3 regions of the Paenibacillus sp. FSL H8-0315 genome follow, and region 2 is predicted to be linked to each of the others. Evidence: riboswitches for the same ligand, from Rfam matches in the RefSeq annotation. Region 2 holds a riboswitch; each other region holds the start of a gene.
The links. Region 2 has a riboswitch for cyclic di-GMP ahead of MHB56_RS16375 (anti-repressor SinI family protein). Riboswitches for the same ligand answer to the same signal wherever they lie in the genome.
Positions count from the first base shown of each region.

Region 1: linked by a shared signal. The riboswitch ahead of MHB56_RS19205 (glycosyl hydrolase) and the one ahead of MHB56_RS16375 (anti-repressor SinI family protein) in region 2 are both predicted to bind cyclic di-GMP.
Region 3: linked by a shared signal. The riboswitch ahead of MHB56_RS24670 (DUF6612 family protein) and the one ahead of MHB56_RS16375 (anti-repressor SinI family protein) in region 2 are both predicted to bind cyclic di-GMP.

Region 1 is NZ_JBBOTA010000001.1:4,430,954-4,433,218, forward strand. Features, by position in the region: gene MHB56_RS19200 (sugar phosphate nucleotidyltransferase) at 1-866, shown strand, start outside; cyclic di-GMP riboswitch class I at 1,003-1,082, shown strand; gene MHB56_RS19205 (glycosyl hydrolase) at 1,095-2,265, shown strand, end outside.
Region 2 is NZ_JBBOTA010000001.1:3,760,656-3,762,920, reverse strand. Features, by position in the region: gene MHB56_RS16385 (TasA family protein) at 1-321, shown strand, start outside; gene MHB56_RS16380 (helix-turn-helix domain-containing protein) at 491-820, shown strand; gene MHB56_RS16375 (anti-repressor SinI family protein) at 928-1,083, opposite strand; cyclic di-GMP riboswitch class I at 1,111-1,195, opposite strand; gene MHB56_RS16370 (2-oxoglutarate dehydrogenase E1 component) at 1,666-2,265, shown strand, end outside.
Region 3 is NZ_JBBOTA010000001.1:5,695,988-5,698,252, forward strand. Features, by position in the region: gene MHB56_RS24660 (DUF4179 domain-containing protein) at 1-319, opposite strand, end outside; gene MHB56_RS24665 (RNA polymerase sigma factor) at 303-821, opposite strand; cyclic di-GMP riboswitch class I at 1,025-1,116, shown strand; gene MHB56_RS24670 (DUF6612 family protein) at 1,234-2,082, shown strand; gene MHB56_RS24675 (NADH-dependent flavin oxidoreductase) at 2,195-2,265, shown strand, end outside.

The sequences.
Region 1 (2,265 bases), 670 kb from region 2:
GTTTTATGAAGGTGAGTCACTTTCAAGAGAAACCAGACCGCATACAAGCAGAACAGCTCATCGAGCAAAATGCCTTGTGGAATTGCGGCGTGTTTGCCTTCCGCTTAGGGTACTTGTTAGATATTTTGCAGCGTAAAGGGTTGCCTTTAGGATATGAAGAATTGCAGAAGCAGTATAAGCTATTGTCTTCCATCAGCTTTGATTATGAAGTAGTGGAGAAAGAAGAACATATTGTAGTACAGCCGTATGATGGATTCTGGAAGGATCTTGGAACGTGGAATACGCTGACAGAGGAAATGAGCAGCAAGCATGTAGGAAAAGGTTTTGTGACGGCGGATTCTGAGGGGACTTGCTTGATTAATGAGCTGGACATTCCGATTACGGTAATTGGTGCGAAGGATCTGATCATTGCGGCTAGCCCGGATGGGATTCTAGTTACCCATAAAGCTGAGAGCCCACGGATTAAAGAAGTGCTGAAGACCTTTGAACAAAGACCGATGTACGAGGAACGCCGTTGGGGCCATTACAAAGTTATTGATTATGTGAAATATGATGAAGGCAATGAAGTGCTGACCAAACGGATTTTTATATCCGAGGGGAATAATATCAGCTATCAATTACATCGCAAGCGTAGTGAAATTTGGACAATCGTCAGCGGCGAAGCAAGTATTGTGCTGAATGAGAAAAAACATAATGTGAAGGCTGGGGACGTGGTACGTATACCGGAAGGAACGAAGCACGCGATCCTTGCTTTGACGGATGTTGAGTTTATAGAGGTACAGACGGGGTCTGAATTAGTAGAAGAAGATAACATACGTATTACTTTAGACTGGAATGATATAGAACTACAACAATTCATTTCATAGGTCTAACCTATCTATTTAACCAATTCAAAATTTCTTGAAACAGGTAAATTGACTCAATTATCAAAAAAAGTCATAAAAACACTAAATATATCATTAATTGTCGTCGATACTTACGGTAAGAGAGATTATTTCTCTTAAATTGAAAAGGCAAACCTATCGAAAGGTAGGGACGCAAAGCTATAGGGCCTTCGAAAGAGTGGCAGCCTGGCTACCGAAAGGGAGATTATTTTGAAAGCTTACCGTACGTATCGATTGTTTGGTGCATTTCTGTCACTCGTCCTGTTTCTGACTGCACTTCCGCTTGCTGTTGGAATTTCGCCGTCTGTTGTCATAGCTGCTTCAAATTCTGGAACGCCAGTTACCCCAGGTGCCTCACCTGAAGCCGTAAAGCTGCTTAACTATTTTTACTCGATCTCAGGAAAAGGTATTATTGCCGGTCAACATGACTATTTAGAAAGTCCAGATGAAATTAACAATATGCTGAAGGGAACCAGCGGACAATATGCGGCTCTTCACGGTTATGAAATGGGTGCGATCAGTGGTCAGTCCGAAGCAACGATGGCTTGGCAACGTCAAAATGTGGTGAACAGCGCCATCAACTGGAATAAAGCGGGCGGGATCGTAGCTATGACTTTTCATGCTAACCTGCCGGGCACCTCTTATGACTGGGATAATGTGAAAAAAACACTTAGCCAGAGTGAGTTTGATAGTTACGTTACACCGGGTACCAAGCAATATAACAATCTGATCGCTGAGCTTGATAAGGTGGCCGTCTCTTTAAAAAGCTTGCGCGATGCCAATGTTCCGGTGCTTTGGAGACCCTATCATGAAATGAACGGGAACTGGTTCTGGTGGGGGAAGAAAAATAACTTTTCTACACTATGGAATATTATGTATGACCGTTTTGTTAACGTTCATAAATTAAATAATTTGTTATGGGTATGGAGTCCGAATGCTCCCAATGTTTGGTCAGATCCTTATGCGCTAACTTATCCAGGTGCTGATAAAGTAGATATTCTGGCAGCAGATATATACGAAAATGATTACCAGCAAAAATACTATGACAGCTTATTGAGTCTAGCCGCAGGCAAACCGATTGCGATCGGGGAAAATGGTGAAATGCCTAATCTGGAGAAGCTTCAGCAATCGCAAAGTAAATGGACGTATATGATGAGCTGGGGAAAAATGCTTTACGAGAATAACAGTGCAGACACAATCAAAACATTTATGAATAGCAACTATACCCTGACCAGAGATAAATTAAATACTGGTCTGGCACCGACACCTAGCGCCGCACCAGCGCCGGCACCTTCTGAAGAAGAGGGGGAGGCAGCAATTCCTCTCGCGAAGGGGCTTGCAGGAGAGTATTACAACAACATGCAATTGTCGGGAGCAGCAG
Region 2 (2,265 bases):
AACTACCTGGATTTAGCCGAGTTCATTAAAGTTAAATTCCTTAGAAATAATGATAAAGGAGTACCTATCGTCTCTCCTGAAAATGTAGTTTATGAGACTACACTTGCTGCTTTAAAAAGTCAGCATCCGGATCTCGTAAAAAATACAGGTTGGGATCAACTCTTTACCGAAGCATCCGGTATTAAAGCCGGTACCAACGACAGCTTCTCCGTCCAATTCGAATTTGTGGAAAATAACCAAGATCAAAATATTTTCCAAGGCGATAGCTTAACACTGACTTGGGATTTCGTAGCTAAACAAGGTGCGAAAAAAGACTACTAAGATCAATAAAGTAATTTAATAAAATACTCGAAGAGCAGCAGATCCTGAATCCGGCCACGGATAAGCAGATTGCTGCTCTTCTCTTTACAATAAACTTTGTCCGATTTATTGATATTTGCTATACTAATAACAAAAATTACGGAGGGGCGTCAGCATAGTGCCACAGAATATGGGCCAACGTATCCAGCAGCTCCGCCTAGACAAGGGTTTCTCCCTATCTGAGCTTGCGGACAGAGCAGATGTGGCTAAGTCGTATCTTAGCAACGTGGAGAGAAACATCCAATCCAATCCATCCATCCAGTTTATCGAAAAAATCGCTGACGCGCTTCAGGTATCCATTCATGCCCTACTCTATGGAGAACCCAATGATGCAGAGGAATCACATTTAGATTCGGAATGGTTCCGATTGGTGCAGGAAGCTATGGACTCAGGCATTAGCAAACGCGAATTCAAAGAATTTCTGGACTATCAGAAATGGAAGCTCGATCAAAAGGATTAATACTTCCTACTAATCTGGTACGATCCTCTCTTCTACTAAATCATATCGAAAAAGGACACAGCGAAGAACCGCTGTGCCCTTTTTCGATATGTAACCCCTCTAATGTATTACTGCACGATCTGCACAGTTTTCTCATGAAAGAACTGGCGGATTTCATCTGCCTTAATGCCAGCCTTCTTAGCTGCTAATAATAAATGTACCCACTCTTGATCCAGATCAATAAACTGCTGTTCTCTGTTGCTACCCTGGTTGGACTTTTCCAAAAAATCTCCCCCTAAGATTTTACGTCCCCAGGCAATCCGGCTGTCATAGTATCTCTACCTTAGACCCGCGACTTTGTGCCCCTGCCTTTCGGCAAGTTTACCTTTTACTGGACCCTTTTCACGAAAGGATCTGCTTAAAAAACTATAAAATTACTATCTGCAATAACATTATACAAAAAGAAAGCGGAAAAGTGTGTCGATTCCTGGTTACTTTCTATTTTAAAAACGAAAAATAAAAGATTTTTTTTCAAAGATCTTGTCCGATTATCACGATACTCGTCCGTTACATAAAATAAATTGTACTAGCAAAATAAATATTTACTGACCTAATAGTTAAAAATAAGGATAATAGAATCATTTTAATAGGCCTTTAGAATGGGTAATGAGAAGAAACACCCTTCTTTTCATTAGAACAAGCTAACCCATACCATTTTGCGAACGTATTGGACGAAAGAATGAATTGATTACAGTGGCCGAAAGTAGCACAATAAGATGAGAAATGAAACCGCAATCATCACAGCTCCAGTAAGCGTTGACACAAAATGTCACGTATGGAGTTCATCCGTTAAGGAGGATGTATTCATGGCAGCCAAAGAGCCCTATAACGAATCCATTTGGAGTAAGTATTACGGACCCAATTTAGGCTACATTCAAGAAAGATATGAACAGTTTGTGAAAGATCCCTCCACCGTAGAAAATAATTATCGCGAGCTTTTTACAAATTCGGGACCTCCTCCCCTAACTCCGGATAGCGAACCGGCTCCTCAGCCGCGCATCTCGGGAGACACCGAATGGCTTAGAAAAGCAGTAAGAGCTTCCAAGCTAATCGCCAATATTCGTATATATGGCCATATGGCCGCTGAAATTGATCCGCTGGTACGCGATCAGAATCCCATGGCAAAATATCTTGAGCTTGAAACCTATGGGCTGACCCGCGAAGACCTGATCGCACTGCCTGCCACGCTTATATGGGAAAATGCGCCGAATGATGTGCATACCGGATGGGATGCCGTGCAACGTATGCGTCAGGCATACACCAAGACCATCGCCTATGAATTCGGGCATGTGCATGAAGAAAAAGAACTGCAATGGCTAAATAGACAGGCAGAATCCACCAGCTCACCAGCACCCCTAAATAATACAGAACGCAAAGAGCTCCTGAACCGCCTGATTCAGGTAGAG
Region 3 (2,265 bases), 1.9 Mb from region 2:
CGTTCAAATTCATTGTTACTCCTGAACTGGAAGTTTGAAGATTATACTGTTGACCGATGCCGTTATTTAATGCATTGCTCACACTTCGACCACCAATTTTATCCCAATTAATCGTCATACTAGCGAATACAGGAATGGCTACAAGTAAGAGGCAAGAGAAGACAATACTGATAGGAATAACCTTTTTATTAGACCTAGGAGTATTCTGGGAGGCATGCTGATTTCTTTGACGTGTATATGCTTCTTGTTCTATGGCAGTCCACATCAAATCATAATCCGGTCGGGGAATATGTTTATCTTTTTCAATATACAGACTCATTACTATTCAGCTCCTTTAGTTGGGTTCCACCCATTCTATTTAGTATTTTAAGTCCCTTGTTCAGTCTGGATTTTACAGTTCCTTCGGGTATGCTCATAACTTTAGAGATCTCGGGTACAGTCAATTCGTTTATAAAACGAAGGACTACTACCATTCTGATTTTGTCAGGAAGCTGACTGTATAACCCTTGTAATTCTTTTTTAGTTTCCTGTCGATCCAAACGTTTTTCTACAGGGTTTGATTCCTCAGACCTGGATAGTAAATAATTACGTACTTCTTTCATCCACCCCGTCTTACGCCTTTTGATCACACTGTTGCACTCATTCGAAGCAATTCGTAAAATCCAAGCTTTCAAGTTTCTTACCTTCGACTTATCCGCTAAGATAACTTTTACAAATACCTCTTGGGAAATATCCTCCGCATCTGCCTGATTTTTCATTAAGTAGTAACAAAAATAATATACTTGTTCTTTATAGAGCTCGAAAATTTCCCGGTCACTCATTTTGCTGCACCCCCTGTCTTTGCTGTTCTCATTAATAAGACTTATAAGCGTATGTAATCGTTCATTTTTCATTTTGATTGTAGTATTTCTTCTGAGTATCATAGCGAATTCGAATGGAAGATAAGTCGTTTACAGGTAATTATAACCATGATAAAATTAGCGGTGGGACATGCGTCCGTAATCTATTAAAACTAATTGAATGTCCGCGTTAAAGGTAAAATCATCGAAAGATGATGACACAAAGCCATGGGTCTAAAGCCTTTCGACAGAAGGAAATGATCGCCAGGCCGCCATAGGGATGTCTTATGAAGCATAAAGGATAGCTCTAAGAATATGTAGTCTATTTTGAGCTCTTTTATTATTTCGACCTATACGGCGTTACATTATCGCAAGGGGCCGAAAGGGGAAGTACATGAACAGTTTTTTCAAAACAATAGGTACTAGTTTGGCAGTAGGTGCTTTATTGCTGTCCGGAACGATCGGATGGATGTCTAATCCAGGAGTAGTGTCAGCAGCTACCTCAACAGTAGTAACCGCGGATCAGATGATCAGCAAAGTAACGGCAGCCTCCAAAGCAATAAAGAATTTCCATCTGGATGTGACCAAAAAACAGGATATTCAAAGCGGCGGGGTGCGTATCAGCAACACCAACACTCTGAAGCTGGATATCAACCGTCTGCCGAATTTTGCCGCAGCAGGCACTGTCGCTAGTAGTCTTTTAGAAACATCGTACAGTCTATATGCCAATGACAAGGAGTTTTACTATCTTGTAGACGGAAGTGAACTGATCGATGAATCTGAAGATGAAGGTTACGACGATGACGGGGAGCCAATCGATCCTGATGCACAATATTGGCTTGGACTGGAGAAAACGGAATGGGATGCCTTTTACTCTAAAGGCCAATACGATCCTGTTTCCATGCTTGATTCGGTCAAAAGTTATAAAAAATCCATGAAAGTCAGCACTGCTGGCGCACAAACAGTCTTACAATTCACGGTAACCGATCCGACAGCAGCTAAGGGGATAATCAAACTCTATGACCAGGAGAACCTCTGGGATGGAGAGACAGTTCAACCCAAAAGCGTAACGTGGAAATTATTCGTCAATACTAAGACCTGGCAAACGGAAAAGCTGATAGTCGATCTGAGTTATGTGCTGGTAAGTGATGGAGCCAAAGATACATACACCACGAAAATCGAAGCTAAATATTCCAAAAATAATAAAGGTGCAGCCATTGTAAAACCGGCCGAACTAGAATAATAAGGACGATTCATAACGAGCGAAAAGCGCTGTTCAGCGGAACAGCGCTTTTTGTTGTATCCAACAGCAGTTCTTTATTAGTTGACAAGAATAAATCATTGCTGTAATTTATATGTATGCGCATGTATATAATAATTTATCTAAATATAATTTAATGAAAGTTGGGAAAAAGATGATAGCACT